DNA from 4 places in the Alicyclobacillus fodiniaquatilis genome. Region 3 is predicted to be linked to each of the others. Evidence: riboswitches for the same ligand, from Rfam matches in the RefSeq annotation. Region 3 holds a riboswitch; each other region holds the start of a gene.
What was found. A riboswitch is a leader RNA that binds a small molecule or an ion and turns the genes downstream of it on or off. The one in region 3 is predicted to bind cyclic di-AMP.

Region 1 (4,623 bases), on a different contig from region 3:
GGGATGATTTATCTTCTTCCACGCGATACGTTTGAACAACAAATTATGGAGCCATACAATGGTCTAGCGATTGAAAGCACACAGTGGGCCAGCGCAGTTGCAGTCAAACCACTCGCTAAACTGGCTGTTACACCGGATGATTTCCCCTTTTTGGACCAAGTGAACGGTCATGATCCGCAACTGGTCTCGGAGCGCGCTGCGCGCAATCCAGACGGATTCCCTTGGCGGGAATAGCGCCGGATAGACAGGATTAGGTGTGTAAAACGAAAAACCGTCCTTTGGCAGGACGGCTTTAGAATGATACAAATTCTCGCTTCATCTATATCTACATCAGGCTCCTCATGGAGCGTTTCTACTCCATCACTTTATGACTAAAGTGCATTTTTACGCTCTCAATGGTATCGCCAGCAATAAAGATTTTTGCATCTGGCGTGGTGAATCGGATCACGCGGTTTTCACCGTCAAATTCGGTATCGCCGAGGTGAATCTCATATGTATCCCCGGCGTCCGTCGTAATGATGAGTTCGCCCCATTGCTTCAATTGTTCATGCACTTCCTCCATTTTCATCATACCAATCACCTCGTGTACTTTTTTATTTCACAACAAGAACGTGGGTTGATGCTTCTTGTACAACTTTTTGGCTTACACTACTACTGAGTAGTTTCTCTAGCAGGCCTTTGTCTTTGTTTCCGACGACAATTAAGTCGATTTTTTCATGCTCTGCATACTGACTGATTTCATGTGCGGGGTCTCCCCATTTTAAAACCAGCTTCGGTTCAACGCCTACTGTAAATAATCGTTTGCGGGCTTGCTCCAGAATCTGATACCCTTCTTGTTCTAGGTCCGCTTGAACGTCGCTTGAATTGACTACATACCCTGTTCCCACGCCGAGACTGTTGACAGGACGGAGAACGTGGAAAAGCGTAATGACACGGTTTTTATTTTCCTCACACATTTGGAAAACCTCGTGCATAATGACATCCATCGTCTCTGCATCGTCAACCGGTACAAGTATACGTCTATACATATTCTCTCCTCCCAACTATCTAGAATCGAGATGGTGTACGACAAAAACCCCGCAGGTGTTCCTGCGGGGGAGCGGAGTTGGCTGGGGTGAAGGGCAAATATACGCCTCTCTTAAAGCTGACGAAGTTAGCTGTCGGATTCGGGATAAGAGATTCCCTACCAGTCAAAGACTGGATTCACCCCAATGGAATGGTTCCTCCGCTTCCTTTCGGAACTAAGCTTATGCGTTATAAAGTTTTACGGCACTGCGGAAAAGTCTAGTGTATCAGCATCTCAATGTTGATCAACGATTCAATCTTTGTGTGTTTTCTTTTGCGGCATTGAGCGCCTGTATGACGAACAGGGTGTAAACGGTACCGATACAAGCCGTTGCGACGATGAATCCAACCATTCATCAGTCCACCTCCTGCGCCGTTTTGCGCGGAGGGGCGTAATATTTCGATAAACGCTTGCCATTTGACGGAAAATACCGCTCTGCACGATTGGCGCGACGTAACTTGGTGTCCGCGTCATAGAGAAGTTGCGCATCTACCGACTCGCTTCCATGATACAAATCGATCCATTCTTGCGTTTGCATATATCCGTCTCCTTTCAAATTCGCCTACGAGGTTAGCTGACGGGTTCGGGCTGAAAGGATGCCCTACATGGTTGCGCCATGATTCACCCCACAAGTGGTTCCCCCGTTTCCGATGTGGAATTTGGCGGTTATGCTATAAGATTCGATAGACGAAATAGATTGCTGGGGGTAATTATGAAATTTTTTAGTCAAATTTTGTTGGATCCCCTCAAACCACACAGGTGCCAATAACTTAAGGACTGGATTGCGTTGCATCACGATGTCCGAGAATACCGTTTGTTATTCGCCACGATTTCATTAGATGCTTGCTCACCAACTGGCACAAAATCTCCAACAGATAACCAATCGATCACAATTGTTAAACCTCACAGTACAAGCAAACCAGACTGGATGTCGAAAGTTACTTCTAGAGATATCGAGCGCATCATAATCGGAAGTTCGAATGGCAGCAAATCATTGATCAATCGATCCAATAGAAAGGAAGGAAAACTATATCAACAAGTTCCTCACAATCATTGTGAAATTAAAAGACGGGAAAAGTTTAAGTTTGATTCCGATATTGGTAGAAATACAGAGCGATGATGCGTTGGTACCAGGGCGAAGTTTTGAAGTGAAGCTTACAAATCTCCATACCATCTATTTAAGTGCCCCGGGATGGATGCAGATTATATTTTATCTATGTTTTTTCAGTATGAGGTGCACTGATTTTTAGTAAACACTAATTACCCCAAATCTGTGAGTACCGTTCTCGATAAAGAAAGGTTTCCCAGTTGTAGCACGTGGCAATACACCGCGAACATTTCCTCGGGTTACAGTACTCAAGGGCCATAAGAAATCCTAGCATGGAAATAAGATGAAGAGTGCTGATGTGTTGACCACAAAGATATGACATACGGTGGAGCGATTCTCGGAGGGGATAGAATTGGTAGAGATGTTATTGTTCTTTGTATCGTCCAACATAAAGGTCGCAATCAATTGCAAAAAACAGTCGGTAAGTGAAGCTTATAACTGATTAATCGTTTGTCTCATATATCGTAAAGAAAAGCACTAATACATGCTTTAATGAGTGTCCAAGTTAATATAAGATTCCATTTGTTGAGACACTTCGAGTGGAGAAGGTCCTCGATTTATTCTCTCTTTATTTATCTAATTATTCATAAAAACATGGACGGAGGAGTAATGTTGAAGAGCCCAAAAATGTCAGTGTATGCATGTAGCTTTGTGGCAATGGGAGCCATTGTTGGATTGAGCGCGTGTGGAACTAGTTCTTCTGGAAATTCGTCTAAACAGTCTTCGAATGTAACCTCTTCTAAAACGGTTACATCCAATTCAGGAGCTAAGACAACCCTCACAGTTTTGACATGGGGAAATGACGCTACTACCAACTATCTGTCCCAAACTCTAAAAACACTTAATCCCAAATTGGCTAAGCAGTATACTTTTAAGCCGATTCTTGCAGCTAATGACGACACAGTGTCTAAATACAAACTAGAACTATCTTCTGGGCAAACCGTGCCTGATATCATTCAGATCAATGCCACAGATTTACCTGCTATGTGGAACACGAAGACTATAACCAATTTAACATCCACCATTAAGCCTTATGAGAGTGACATGTTTACCGCTACAAAATTGCTCGTTTCATTCAAAGGTCAGGATTGGGGATTCCCTTATCAAATCAAGACAAAATTATGGTACTACCGCACTGATATGTTTAAGAATGCCGGGATAAACGTAAACAATGTACACACGCTCGGGCAGTTTATCCAGGCAGGAAAGAAGTTACAAAAAAAATATCCAAATAGCTATATTTGGAATCTTGGTGATCCTGTTGCTAGCTACGATCTCGGCATGATTCTTACAGGAAATGGCGGAGAATTCACGAATAGCACTGGAAAATTTGTAATCAACACCAATCCTGGCGTTAAAAATGCGTTCGTTGCACTCAAGCAGCTGTATGACTCGGGCGTTGTGGCCGACACTCCAGATTTCACTGCTGCATGGACCAAAGATTTAGCGAAAGGTACCATTGCTTCAACGTTGAGCGCAAGCTGGTTGGAAGATATGTTGCCATCATATGCACCTAAGTTAGCTGGCAATTGGGGAGTTGCCCAATGGCCAGTTATCGCTGGATCAGTTGGAGGTAGCGAAGCCGGCGGATCAGTTTTCGTAATCCCTCAAAATGCCCCTGATAAAGCTGCGGCTATTAAAGTTCTCAGCCAAATGCTTTTAACGAAGACGGGCAATATCGCGTTCTATAAGGCTATGGGTCAATCGACGTTTGTGAAATCTGCTCAGTCTGCTGTGGAGAAGACTCCGAATGCCTATTATGGTGCGAATTTTGCGAAACAATACAACATGTCTCTTAAAAGCTTTAAGGAGATGCAATATGATCCACGATATACCAATGAGTTAACGATTGTAAATCAATACCTTCAGCTTTACCTGAGTGGCAAGGATACCTTGCAACAAGCACTCAATGGAGCTCAGACAACTGCATCAGCTCAAATCCAAAATCCTTGGACTCAATGACTTTAACAAATTTTTAGGTGAGCGATTCATTTGTCACCATTTGAAAGGAGATTGCATCATGAGCACTAGGATTGGGGGGAAAGTGGTTCCTTATCTATTCATTGCTCCTTTTATCATATCTTTTATCGTCTTTTTCCTATACCCAGGAATCAATTCATTGGTACTGAGTCTGTATAATTATCCAGGTTACGGGCACGCAGTGTGGGTAGGGCTCCATAACTATTCTGCAGCACTAACTGATCCGTTTTTTTGGGTCGCGTTTAGAAATACGATTTTTTACTGGGTTGCACATGCGGTTCCTGTTATAGTCATCTCTTTTTTGCTGGCGCTTGGAATTCATTCGCAACTAGTCAAATGGAAATCTGTGATAAAACCTTTAGTCTTTTTTCCTCAAGTCGTTCCGACTATCGCTGCGGCTTTGGTTTTCCAGTTCATTTTCTCGTCTGGCATATTTGCGAGGAGTGGAGGCGGTAGCGTCCTATCAAAT
Region 2 (4,623 bases), on a different contig from region 3:
GCATTTTTATTTAGTATCCGCCGCCTGCTCACGCACAGCTGGTAGCTGCACCATAACCGCCTGCATAAGGCACGAGCAAAATGAAGAGCACGAAGATGATCAAGAACACAACTGCCCATTGCGTATATCCTCCAAACGCTCCCATGAAAATGCCCTCCTCTCGATATGTCATGGATGTAACATATGGAGACCCGATCAATCCTGAGACGGCTATTGTCTCTAAGTTCCAATATGTTATCTTGATATATAATTTTTATATTTATTCCATTTATTGATTCGAATTGGATTGAGGATCGCGCCACATTTTAGGACTTGCAATTGATCGAGTTGACGCGTGGGGATAATCGATTCCAATGCGAAAAGTGATGCACCTGGTTACCAAACTTACTGCGCAGATTGGTATTCCCGGGCGCATTCCTCTGGCATCCAGACTTGTTTACATCCTTTACACGTCAAAAAAACTCAGCCCTCACCTGGGTAGTGAGGGCCTATTTTAATTAGTATCCGACTCCACCTGCACAGCTACAGCTGGTAGCTGCACCATAACCAACAGCTGGCACAAGCAAGAAGAACAGCACGAAAATGATCAAGAACACGATTGCCCAGCGTGTGTATCCACCAAGTAGTCCATCCATGAAAACGCCCTCCCCTCGTATATCCTCAACGTAAGATATGAAGGCGCGATCAATCCTGAGACGGCTAATGCCCTGATGATGACATCCTTGGGTACTCATGCTGAAAGAGAGGGGCGGGATCGAAATTTTAGGGCGTGTGGCCAGTATTGTATGCCCAATGACTGTGATGGGGGATGTCGTCAGTGGTATCGCTATATCAGCGTTTGGTCGCTGGAGCGGCAATGTTGGATCCGTTTTTTGCAGTGGTGAAATATCAAGGAATTTGCGGAGGTGTCAGCACGTCGAATCATCCACTTCAGAATCGATGGGTTTTGTCCTGGACTGTTTAGATGAGGTATGGAATTGCTCCATACCTCATCTAACGATTTACGACGTGTAAGCTGATGCATTGAAACTTTCAGGACCTACACGAATGGTACCCAGCAGGTTTGAGGATATAAATGCGGTATACGGCTGGTTGGCAACGTGAGGTACATTGAAATCCGAACCGCTGAAAGCAATATCTTGCGGCGCCAAGACGGATAGATCAAATGTGGAACTCTGCGAGAATACGACTGGATCAGTTGACAATGTTCCACGGACAACTGTGATGGTGATGGCGACGAGCGCAAGAGGGAGTTGTACCGCAATGACTCCTGAAAATTGTACGTCAATTGTGCTGTCTGTTGGCGCATTGTACAGATTCAACCCGACTTGACCGAATAGTTGTGGTGTATCAATTACAAGGATAGGGACGGCGATAGAACCCGCAGTGCTGGCGTTTTGGGAGGTACGAGCATCAAGTAAAGCGGTCATCTGTTTTCACCTCTTTTTATTTGATGCCACATCTTATGTGGATTTCAAAAGGCTTGTACGGGCATGTACACCAGTGCAAAGGTGGAATTTAAACAGCGACCGCTCAGTAGTGATTCGGAAAAATGAACTGAATGGATAAGTGCAAGCAGAATAAAAGCGGCATGCTTTTTGCAGACCGCCATGCGTGATGCGTCCTGCACAAGCAGAATCATGAAAATGCCAGTCAATCAAGGCATTGCGGATGGCACGGCACCAAAGTGCCGATCTTATTCTCACGATTGGAGTGACGTATATAGGAGGTGAAGCAGGGTAGAGGTAAATGTGCAAGCGTAAAAAAGAAAGAAGCCAATTCCCTACATCAGGAAATTGACTTCTTTCCGAACTTGCGGTTGGTTTCGACTCGTGAGTTTGGTTCAGTGATTGTCTTCCACAGCTTGCGGAAAAAGTTGTTTGTGTTTGCCGGTTTCACAATCCCAAAACCACGGCGATTGTTTGCGGCCAATTCTAGCCGAGCTTGGTATACGAATTGCATTGCTTTCGTATCGAATGGTTGCATGGTACAGCACCTCTTTCTTCTTGTTGACTACAGTATATGGCTGTGCAACCAACAGCGGTTGGGAGTGAAACGCTTGCAATGTGAACTTTTCTCCGTGTAAATCGCTTGCATTGTGAACATCAATTTTGTAACCGTTACCAAAAACGAGTATCTTGTAGTCGTTTTTTGCGAAACACCCTCAACCACCTATCTTAAATTCATTCCCACACGACGCTAGGTTCGATCACGCTCCAAATGCGCTAAGTAAATGAAGGTCGCAAAAACCGTCCATGTTGATATCCTCTACAACGGGAGTAAAATATCTATGTTGATTTGATATACGCCTAATCCCGCTATGGGAGCGGAGGAACCACGTATTATGGGGTGAATCCAAATGGACGGGTGATACTGCCACCCGAACCCGTCAGCTAACTTCGTCGGCGTTGCAGGAGGGGTGCTTCCTATGCATTTTTATGTATAACAAAAACCTAGAGACGAATAATCAAGAAGGAGTTAATGGAGGTTATAGATAAAAATGACAAAAGACATCCCCTGGGTGCACCCCGTGCTCATTAGTTTGGCTGTTGTCGCCGTGATGTTTGCATTATTCAATTTTGGAAACGTAAAGCGACTCTTGATTGGCAGACCATTGCGAACCAGAGAATTGAACCAATCGCATATGAAGTTGTTTTGGGGAATTGCGTTGCCCATTCTTGCCGCCGATTTGTACTCGTCCGTCGCGTACGGTCCTGAGGCTGGCATTACGGAATTAAGCAAGCTTGGGCCTGGTGTGAAATGGATGATTGTGCCCATCACGGCTTCGACCGTTCTGTTGTTGGTCATTCTCATCACGTCTTATATCATGGGTGTCATTGCCTATCCGAGTGGCGGTGGCGCCTATGCTATCGCAAAGGATAACTTTAAGGGCAAATGGGTTGGCTTGATTGCTGCAAGCGCGCTGCTCATCGACTATGTTTTAACCGTAGCAGTGTCGGTTTCATCTGGCATTCAGACGATGGCATCGTCGTACCCAGCTTTAGCTCCGCATGAAACATCTCTTTCGGTGCTCTGTGTACTGATTATACTTTTTGTCAATCTGCGTGGCGTGAGCGAATCTGCAAAAATCTTTTCCGCGCCAACCATCTTCTTTATGGTATGCATGTTGTTTTTGGTCGGAACGGGTTTTGCGAATGAATTGAAGCATGGGTTTGTACAAACACACACGCCCACGTGGGGAACGATCCCTCAAGGGCTGACGCTGTTGCTTCTCCTAAAGGCATTCAGTTCGGCCTGTTCGTCGTTGACAGGTATAGAAACGATTTCGAATGCTGTTCCCATTTTCCGCGAATCAAAATCAGGCGCCATAAAAGCCTACGTGTCTTTAGGGATTGTGACGTCAGTCACACTGCTTGGTTATTCATACAGTTTATACGTACAGGGTGTCTCTGTCAGTCAGAATAACACCATGCTTTCGCAACTGCTTTTGATATACTTCGGACACGGCATTATCTATCAAGTCATCATATGGGCCACGTTCCTTGTTTTAATCTTGGCCGCAAACTCCACATTTACAGGTTTTCCACAGCTTTCAGCGCTCGTTGCGGCCGACGGTTTTCTGCCACGGGCATTGGTCATACGAGGAGACAGACTAGGCTACTCGAATGGCATGATTGTGCTGGCTGCATTGTCCATCCTTTTAGTAGAGGTTTTTAGCGCTCAGACAAACGCCCTGATTCCCTTGTACTCTATTGGCGTATTTCTTGCATTTACGATTGCTCAACTCGGCCTTACACGGCGTTGGACGAAGGTCAAGGGGCGCGGTTGGAAAGTGAAGGCGGTTATCAATCTGATCGGCGCGATCGTAACCGCGGTGGTATCCGTCGTGGTTGCTGTGACAAAGTTTACAAGCGGAGCGTGGATCGTTCTTGTCATTCTGCCGATTTTGGTCTTTCTGGCGATGCGAATTCGCAAGCACTACAACGACGTGGCAGATGCCCTTCGAATTGATATCGAACATTCACCGCCGTTGAAGCATCGCGTCATTTCGATTGTACTTGTGTCAAGTGTCCACCAGATTGTTCGACAAACGGTATCTTTTGCCTTGAGTACGACAACCGATGTGGTAGCGCTATATATCGGATTTGATGATGAGTCTATTGAACTGATGGAAAAGAAGTGGGCGGAGTGGGGAGCGCCATGTCGCCTAGTCACTGTGAAGAGCGAGTATCGCTCGCTGCTTATCCCGCTGTCTCGCTTTATCAAGAGACTGGAGAATTATGAAAACGGGAAACCTGATCATATCCAACTGTTGATCGGTCAATTCATCCCTAAAAAATGGTGGCACCAAATTCTGCATAATCAGTCGTCGTTACTGATACGGGCGTGGATGTTGAGACACCGTGAAGTCGTTGTAAGCACATTGCCTTTTCAATTGCCCAAGTAATCAATTGCCTGTATTGCAGATGGCGCGACGCCAGGAAACTCGGCTTTGGAGATATCAGTATAGACATGCATCTGCATCTTATCGCTTGGGAACGATACGGGCACAAAGACTGAATACGGTTGACAAAAGATGATAAGTAATGGATAATCAAAAATCGCAAACCCCTATAAAACCGGGGGATTTACGCCAATTGGGTTACTCTTGCCACGTGGCTT
Region 3 (4,623 bases):
TCTCAAAGTATGCAAATCGTTCAATACACGTTTCACATCCGGGTGATGAAGAATTGACAAGAAAACCGCTAGCATTGCTCACAGTCATCTTCGCGTTGTTTTTGAGTGGTTGTGCACAAAAACAAAATGAGAATAGCTCCATGCATGCCGCTCCTCAAGTGCGTACAAAAGAAACTCAACCGCGCAATGTCCTTTTGGCCCTACATTCCGATAATAGCGAACACGAAACTTTTATCTGTAACGCCTTCTTAATCATGTACACAGTCCAATCCGTATCGTACTACTCAATTGAAAGCAGCCCTAAAGGTGAGTCCCAAGCAGGATGCTTTGGGACTCACGATGATGCACGTTTGTTCGTGTTACCCAAAAAGTGAAGGTAACACAAAACCTATCGTTCTGTTTTATGTACTGATATCTTTATAAATTGATCTCTACTTATATACCGGGATTGGTTGATTTTACATAAAGAGGTCCCCAGTAGTATGGGTCGTTTAAATCTCGTATCTGAACACCCTGTGATGAGGTCGCAGAGATAAATTGACTATTCCCGACGTAAATACCAACATGCGAAATCTCTTGCCCATCCGTATTAAAGAAGACAAGATCACCAGGTTGTAGATTTGACTTTGCTATCGTTTGTCCAATTTGTGCTTGATCAGCTGCTGTCCTGGGAAGAGATATGCCAAAATGTGCGAACACTGTTTGAACCAAGCCAGAACAGTCGATTCCCTTCGAGGATTCTCCTCCCATTTGATACGGTGTACCGATAAATTGTTTTGCGTAGCTAACGATTTGTTGGCCAGAAACAGCGGAAGGACTAGACACCTCATAATCAGTTAAAAGAATTTGCGTGTCATTTGATATGTTCCATGTTGTTCCGTTCCATTGTGATTTAATGCCCAAACAATTAAGAATCTGCATGATGTACCATATGGGCATGTATGTAGTTTGATTCCCGGAGCTAGGATCTACATTAACAATTTGATTGATCCTCTGAACAAAGGTTCCGTTTATATAAATTGAACTAGAACCATTGTCGACATGTAGATCACTTACATTTGGAGTATGAGATGTGCTGAGGTTCCAAACAGGACTTTTCCATGTACTATGAATATTGGCGTTATCGAGTGCTTGCATGATGTACCAAATTGGCATATACGTTGTACCATCATGCACGACGGCAGACGGTTTTGAAACAATTTTCCCGTTCAATGCGATGGATTTTTGCTGTAAAGCTGGACGATTGGTACTCGCAAATGCTGTAAGAGGATTGACAGTGACCGCAATACTAGCACAAACGGCACTAGTACGTAGAGACATAAGGACTTTTTTCTTCAATCTTTCGGCTCCTTCTGAGTCCTACGAGGTTAGTTGTCGGGTTCGGGAGAAGGCTCCCCTACACGATTCGCGATTCACCCCAGTTAAATCGTCCCCCGTTCTTGCGATTCGGACATTTAATCTCAATATTCAGTTGACTGGACAATTTGATTGAAAGGATTTATCTCAGTAATATTAAGATTCGTATGAAAGGTAGCAACTTTAAGGGTCAAGCATGTAACACATGGGCGCATGATAGTTACAAATGCGCTCGGCAACCACCATTACAGTACGCTCTGGTAAGAAACATCATGGAATTGCTCTCTGGGAGAGGGTTATCACATATGTGGGATGAATTCTATTCAAAGGGTTATGGGTAAAAGCTGGGTGTTATGGGTTACTGTTGGGTGTTTATGTATCTTTCATCAATATCTCCAAGAGCGTTTTTTCAGGTGTTTCAGCCCCAGCAGGGGCAGGGGCCGACTGGATCGATCCCCTATTTTAATCCTGATATTGTCACCAAATCGCAAAATTAATAAACCTTTTATATGGAAATGCGGGCTTCTTGTATCGTTCCACTATTTTCTGTGATGCGAAGGATGTTTATGTCCCCTTGGTGATGTATGCCTCTTTAACGATTTTATCCTAGGACGCCGCCTTTTCGTCGGATGTATAGCCTGACTTTTTTTATAAGCTGCAGTCGCAACCCCCTGCGATGCTGGATAAGGGCCAACATCAAATTTTTCTGGTTTCACCCCCGACTCGGCAATTTGGACGATATCTTTAAAGATTTTTGCCGCATTAGCCGATGGGTCAAGTGGTGACATCGTTAAATGGTATTGAGGAGACGATTTATCGTACCCAATGTAGACAGACCCGACAATATTCGGGGTGTATCCATCAAACCAGGCATTCCTAACCCAATTGGACTCCCCAGTCAGTCCAGGACTGTACTGAACGGTCCCTGTTTTCCCGGCAACACCCCACCCCGGCACTTTGGCTACAGTCCCGGTTCCGTAATCAACAACATCCTCCATCAATCGAGTCATATTTGTAGCCGTTGTTGGTTTCATTATCGCTTTTGAAGAAGAATGAAACTGATATACTGTTTTACCCGATTGATTTACCACACGCGTGATTAAATGGGACTTCATTTGAACTCCATTGTCATCGAACGGTTCATATGCTTGAGCCATTTCCAGTGGATTCACTCCATATTGCATACCGCCTATGGCGACACCTAGGTGCTCCCGGTCATTCTTGGTTAGTGCAATCCCATCTTTCATTGCAAACGATGTTCCCGTAGCTATCCCTATTTTGTCGAGGAGCCAAACAGATGCTACGTTTTGGGACCACTCAAGACCATACTGTAACGTGACTTTTGCCGGTGCATTCGCGTCCCAGTTTTGCGGTATGTAACCACCACCAAAATCCTGAGGACTGTTATCGAGAATAGAACTCGGTTTCCACTTCCCGCTTTGGATTGCTGGTGCATATTCCATAATCGGCTTGATGGATGAACCAGGTGAGCTGTTCGTGTAGGCTCTATCCAACCCTAATTGGGTAAATCCTTGCTTGCGTGAACCCGCAGCTCCAAGAATGCCACCTGTTTTCGGGTCGAGAAACACAGCGGCTCCCTGGACAACTGTACCCGACGGTTGCCCAGGGAAATCATGATCGTAATTTTTGCTCCAAAAAATCGTATCTACTGCCTTCTGTACGCGAGGATTAATTGTCGTATAGATTTTCAATCCGCCATGCAGAAGTTGTTCCGAGGTAATACCGATGCGCGCTGCGTAATCAAATAGAAAGTTCGTAAACAACGGATATTTGTCCCATGACTCGTCCGGAAACGCATGATACTTAACCCCTAATGGCGCCTTCTCCGCGATAGTTGCCACTTGAGTGCTAATGTATCCGTATTTAACCATGTTGAGAAGAACTTGATTGCGCCGCTCTAATGCAGCCTGTGGGTGAGCCAATGGATCGTACTCCGTCGGTGCTTGCGGAAGCCCTGCAAGTAGGGCTGCCTGGTCAAGAGTGAGCGTCTCCGATGGGTCCTTGAGATTAACCCCGAAATAACGCATTGCAGCTTGGTCTACACCGTCACTATTTTCACCCAAGAAAACTTTGTTTAAATACATGGTCAAGATTTCTTGTTTGGTAAAAGCCCGGTTAATTTTAATACCAAGAATAATTTGTTTCAGTTTGTACGATATGGTCTTGTCATCATTTAAGTACACCATTTTGGCGAGCTGGTCTTGAATTGTACTTGCACCTTGATCCGCACTTCTGTGCAATAAGTCGACCAAAAAGGATCTAAAAATACTTCTCACATCTACGGATGATCCGTTCCAATAATTGTTATCCTCAGTCGCGACAATCGCATTCTGTAGGTTTTTGGGGATCTGATGATATTGTAAGTCCGTCAACGTGGGTCCAATTTTCATATATTTCGCCCCGGTCGTATCGTAAACAACAGTAGGCTGAGCTGTTTTTGTTAATTTTGATAAATCAATTGGAGTGTGCTGATATAGTCGAAAAAACCAGTCTGAAAAGACCGCAGCAGAAGATGCTGCAATCACGAATACTCCTCCGCAAATCAATAAAGTGGTTTTCCATTTCACAAGCGTCTCCCCCTATCGATTCAAGCTGCCAGGAGTAGTCGCTCCCGTACATGAAAAAAGAGAATATGCGACAGTAGACATACGAATGCCACGAGACTGAAACATCAGGACTAGCATCGCATTGAGCATCTTACGCTTGAGATCTTATAACATTATCAGGACAACCATCCAAATCAAAATATGCCAATTTACTTATATGAATGTTTTGCAGGATGAATCCTTGATTTGAGATTCCCCAGCGTATAGTGGTTTTCTTTATTCTTCAGAACATCAATTTTCAATTTGTGAATTGAATGATGATCACACTTTTGGATCTCCACCTCGACCTTCGTGGCCTCTACGGAGTCTCTTTTTCAGGCCTTACATTCTATTGTTCCGCCTTTCGAAAGTAGTGGCAGTTGTGCTGCCCGCCTGGGTCGTTACCCGACCCTCCCAAGTTCTTGGCATCGGAAGATATGATTTATCGATTCACCACTTTACTTGAATAAAGTACCATTGATTTATAAGTCTTTATACCACATATTTATACAGTTATTTCATAGCATAAAGATTATAAATGTATAACTCTTTATTTATAAGGAGATGCCGTCCTCGTGGAAAACCAAAAACAACTAAGAAAAGGCATTGGACTGTTTATCGCGACTGCGTTGGTCGCTGGAAACATGATGGGTTCCGGTAT
Region 4 (4,623 bases), on a different contig from region 3:
AACCTGTCGTAATTCCGTTACTTGTAGTCCCAATCGCAAGCACGCCGGTAAGCGCCGGAGCCAATGTGACAGTCGCACCAGGGACCGCAGTGAATGTATTATCCGGTGTGGGCGAACTGTACAATTGGGCTGTAACTGTAACTGTGGTTCCCACAAGACTGAGGGCTGCTGTCGAACTAAAATACGCATCAATGGATGTAATCGTTCCATCGCGTGGAACTGAAAATGCCATATCGAGCAACGTGCTCGGGCCTCCAGTGAGATCGATGGTCCCACCAGTTAAGGAAACACCTGTAACAGAATTGCCATCAGCGACGAGGCTCACCGTACCAGGTAAACCACCAGCGACCGTGGTCATATCAACTGGAAGTCCCGATGCAAAAGGAATGATTGAGCCTGCACCTGAACCTGACGGTCCAGTTGCTCCAGTTGCTCCAGTTGCTCCAGTTGCTCCAGTTGCTCCAGTTGCTCCAGTTGCTCCAGTTGCTCCAGTTGCTCCAGTTGCTCCAGTTGCTCCAGTTGCTCCGGTTGCTCCGGTTGCTCCCGTGGCTCCGGTTGCTCCCGTGGCTCCAGTTGCTCCGGTTGCTCCCGTGGCTCCGGTTGCTCCCGTGGCTCCGGTTGCTCCCGTGGCTCCGGTTGCTCCGGTTGCTCCCGTGGCTCCGGTTGCTCCCGTGGCTCCTTGCGATCCGGTGGCCCCTGTGACCCCTTGCGATCCCGTGGCGCCTGTCGCTCCCGTGGCTCCTTGCGATCCCGTGGCACCTGTCGGTCCCGTGGCTCCTTGCGATCCCGTGGCACCTGTCGGTCCTACGCTACCACGCGCCCCTGTTGATCCTTGTGATCCGGTCGTGCCTGTTGGCCCTTGCGGTCCGGTAGCGCCTGTCGCGCCGGTTGCTCCCGTGGCTCCCGTTGCACCAGTCGGTCCCGGGATACCATAAAAATGCGGCGCCTGTACTTTTAAAGCCTTCGTGTTTCCGTTCCACGTCGATTTCATATTGATGGCTTTGAGCACTTGCTGAATGTCCCACAATGGCAGATATCTCACTTGTTCTCCGCCACTCTGTCGAACAACACTGTCAATATGTGTAGCCACTAACGTCCCATTCACATATACATTCACGTTTCCCGTTTTGCCATTGAGCACTTTCACTTTCCCAGCAAGTTTCGTCGAGCTGGTCAGCTTCAGCGAAAACTGCCCGTTGGTCTCAGTCCACTGTGGCTCCAAACCGACAGATCCCAACAATGTGATAACTTCATCCGTAGAATAATAAGTGGTTTTATGTAGCGTGAATGCTTGAGTCTTCCCCAACGCATGACCATTGACTGAAGATGAGACTTGGTAATTGCTCGTATTGGAACTTGTCGCAGCAAATGTGGTATTTACGTCCATCACGGCAGTAGCAACGAGACTCGAAACCATTGTGGTCAAGTTGATCGCATTTGCCCATTTTTTTCTTTTCACCCAATATAACCCTCTTTCCAAATAATCTAAAAAATGACTTATAACGATATGATCCAAAACCAGATTTTCAACTAGTTAGACTTGACATTCCCCCATGCTTGGTCATACGATTTGAGTTGGACTTCAGAATCTACATACGCACGATTTAAAACTAACAAAGAATCCCGAGGACATGAAAGGTTAAGAATTTTGGTCTCCATTAAATGAAAATGAACATCAGCGAATACCGAAGCCTGAGTCAGGATACAAATGTCTAGAAATCATCAGTCTCTCCTTAAGCCCAAATTCAATTATATTCTTTAGATCTTAACAAAATCTGAACAACCACATTTGGTATCGAAAACGCAGTAATCACCTAAAAAAGCGTACCGGAAACGCCTTGACCCTGAACGCTTACTTTGGAGTGTGCGCCATCGACGTGGCCAAGCGGTTGACCGCATATCGTCCACATCTGAATGAATTTCCACTACCACCATCATCCTCTTTTTTATCCACTAATCCTCTAGTTCCATTGACAAAACACCGTGATAACATAGGTTCCGAAACAATCATGCCGAATCCTGTGATACAGGTACGGGGGACTTATTTTTTTGGGGTGAATCCTGGTTGCCACAACAAACAGGTAGGGGCATTCTCCACCGAACCCGTCAACTAACCTCGGAGGCACAAGGAGGAATAATTTGAATAAGAAAAGCGTGATTTCTGCATTTTTTGGTATGGCGTGTGTATTTTCCATTGGCACATCGATCGCAATGGCAGCAACATTGCCACCAGGTGTGACCATCGATCATAACATGACTCCGTTGGCGAGTGAGAATGCATCAACTCAGGCGAAGACAGACGCTGTTCTGAAAGTGGCAGAAAGCAAATTGGGCACACCGTACATCTGGGGACACAACGAAGATCGTGGACAATATGGCTTTGACTGTTCGAATTTTACAGCCTACGTTTATCATCATGCGCTAGGTTATAAAATTACAACATTCTCCACGAAACAGTATACATCTGTCGGTTATGATGAACCGAAATCCGATATGCAATCTGGAGATTTATTGTCATTCAATGACGGCGGTCATTCTGGTATATATGTCGGTAACGGAGAAATGATCCAATGTGGCGGTGGGCTTGGTAAAGTGGGCTATCTTAGCGTTAAACCAGGTTCTTACTGGTATAAACACTTAAGCGCAGTCAAAAAAATGTACTAAACACGGAGAAATCAAGGGCTCAACCAAGACATGGTTGAGCCCTTTTTCATTACATACATGCAGGCGATATAAATGGCTTTTTGATTGGTCACAAAGCATCTCGTGTTGTGAATATCGCAGAGGAGGCCGTGGAGCAAATTTGACAGATTGTTATGATAGTATAGAACTTAAATTTAAATAAGGTGGCGAATCGTTGATGCAGTGCAAAATCACACCATCAGCTAAGAAGCAGATACTGAGTATTCTCCGAGAACAAACGGATAAGAATTTAAAACTGCGGGTTTATGTCACTCACGCGCACGGGGATCATGCCCATTACGGGATGAGTCTTGATTATCAAAAACCTGATGATTTAATCAACGCGACGACACCTGGAATTGAAGTATTGCTTGAAAGCAATCATGAATTCTTGAATGGCATTGTCATTGATTACGACGCAACTCAAGACGGTTTTTCCATCACAAATCCGCAGAAAGGGCATCACCACCATCATTGATAGAACATATCAGACACCCTACTCGTTGCTTGGGTGAAACTCAAGTGCAATCAAGTTGTACTTGCGCTAAAAGAGATCACTCAAAAGAGCGATCTCTTTTTATAAAGCCGCGCCATCGCGCGCTTTTTTGATGAATGTTGATGCGTTCGAACCGCCGGACACAACGGAAACAGTTGGTCATAAAGTGTAAACCTAGCTCGCTTCCAGGTCGATAATTGTGTTCCTTATTGGCTTTCAAACGATGTTGTCAACTCTACCAACGGGTTTTGTTCGGAATCCTCGTTGAACTCCTCATCATTTTCCGATGCCTTCGCTGCATGCGAAACGCAAAAGGCTTGCTGCTTTATCTCATATGGTTCTGGCCGGTTTCGGCCATACAGTCGCACATAAATCTGTTCAACTTCCTCGCCAGTCAGATCTCCCTGCTTCAACAACTGATTCGCAATCTTGTGGACGAATTCAGCATGTTCCTGTAGCAGTTGCTTTACTTGAGCCATCTGGTCCTTCAACAGCTCATTGATTTTGGGCCGAAGCGCCTTAAGCCCATCTATCCGCGAGCCTATCGCAAGCCAACTGAACAACTCATCGCCCATTCCCACCAGGCCAAGGTACGCGCCGGCTATCTCAGTCGCCTGCTGCAGGTCAGAGGTGACGCCGTTTAATTTCTTTCCCAGGAACTCCTCTTCCGCTGCCCGAGCCGCCAAACAGACTTGGATTTCTGCCAGCATCTCACTGTCACTGCGGTTATACCTCTCATGCGTAGGCTTCGTGGCGGCCAGACCGAGCGCGCCACCTCGGCGGATGATGGTTACCTTCCACACACGGTCGTGAGGCTTCAGTAAGTACTGGGTCACCGCATGACCGGCCTCGTGGTAGGCAATGTTCCGTTTCTCATCCTCTCGCATGGAGCGAAGCGGCTGTTTCAGCCCCCACTCATAGGTCTCCATAGCCATCCGGAAATCCTCGTAAGCGGCGGCCAGAGCGCCCCGCTGATGGGCAATCACGACTGATTCATTGACGATATGTTTGATTTGTGCAGGGCTATACCCAATCGCATCCAATGCCGCCCGCTCTGAAGTCAAACTAGGTTCACACTTGACCTTCTGAAGGTAGTAGTTGAAGACGTCCACCCGTCCATCATAATCCGGGAAATCCACCCATACCTGCCTGTCAAAGCGTCCGGGCCGGATTAACGCCGAATCTAGTACGTCAGGTAGATTCGTGGCCCCGATAGTCAACACTGCCGGCCGCTCAGCTTTCTTTCGCCTCAAACCGAGTCCACGAAGAAACCTGGCAAACCGCGAAGTGTCAATGTTTGGCGGATCAAGCTGCAAGAGTAGCTCATTAAGAAGGCCGCTTCCTCCGCCCATGCCCAGCAAACCACCAATCCCACCCTGTTGTCTCTTTAATCCAATAGCATCTATCTCGTCGATGAAGATGATGCAAGCTCCGTACACTTTCGC

Region 1: another riboswitch for cyclic di-AMP. It lies ahead of ACFSB2_RS13640 (universal stress protein); the one in region 3 lies ahead of ACFSB2_RS25850 (C40 family peptidase).
Region 2: another riboswitch for cyclic di-AMP. It lies ahead of ACFSB2_RS09700 (APC family permease); the one in region 3 lies ahead of ACFSB2_RS25850 (C40 family peptidase).
Region 4: another riboswitch for cyclic di-AMP. It lies ahead of ACFSB2_RS07835 (C40 family peptidase); the one in region 3 lies ahead of ACFSB2_RS25850 (C40 family peptidase).

Annotation. Positions count from the first base shown of each region.
Region 1 is NZ_JBHUCX010000035.1:79,636-84,258, reverse strand. It holds gene ACFSB2_RS13650 (hypothetical protein) at 1-234, shown strand, start outside; gene ACFSB2_RS13645 (hypothetical protein) at 353-571, opposite strand; gene ACFSB2_RS13640 (universal stress protein) at 594-1,028, opposite strand; cyclic di-AMP (ydaO/yuaA leader) riboswitch at 1,129-1,258, opposite strand; gene ACFSB2_RS13635 (hypothetical protein) at 1,422-1,604, opposite strand; cyclic di-AMP (ydaO/yuaA leader) riboswitch at 1,611-1,741, opposite strand; gene ACFSB2_RS13630 (ABC transporter substrate-binding protein) at 2,787-4,136, shown strand; gene ACFSB2_RS13625 (carbohydrate ABC transporter permease) at 4,195-4,623, shown strand, end outside.
Region 2 is NZ_JBHUCX010000024.1:74,155-78,777, forward strand. It holds gene ACFSB2_RS09685 (hypothetical protein) at 498-635, opposite strand; gene ACFSB2_RS09690 (hypothetical protein) at 1,002-1,430, opposite strand; gene ACFSB2_RS09695 (hypothetical protein) at 1,789-1,986, opposite strand; cyclic di-AMP (ydaO/yuaA leader) riboswitch at 2,297-2,423, shown strand; gene ACFSB2_RS09700 (APC family permease) at 2,501-4,408, shown strand.
Region 3 is NZ_JBHUCX010000100.1:44,024-48,646, reverse strand. It holds gene ACFSB2_RS25850 (C40 family peptidase) at 436-1,338, opposite strand; cyclic di-AMP (ydaO/yuaA leader) riboswitch at 1,342-1,462, opposite strand; gene ACFSB2_RS25845 (transglycosylase domain-containing protein) at 1,896-3,944, opposite strand; gene ACFSB2_RS25840 (APC family permease) at 4,538-4,623, shown strand, end outside.
Region 4 is NZ_JBHUCX010000020.1:319,521-324,143, forward strand. It holds gene ACFSB2_RS07830 (exosporium glycoprotein BclB-related protein) at 1-1,459, opposite strand, end outside; cyclic di-AMP (ydaO/yuaA leader) riboswitch at 2,001-2,140, shown strand; gene ACFSB2_RS07835 (C40 family peptidase) at 2,140-2,664, shown strand; gene ACFSB2_RS07840 (HesB/IscA family protein) at 2,861-3,160, shown strand; gene ACFSB2_RS07845 (AAA family ATPase) at 3,385-4,623, opposite strand, start outside.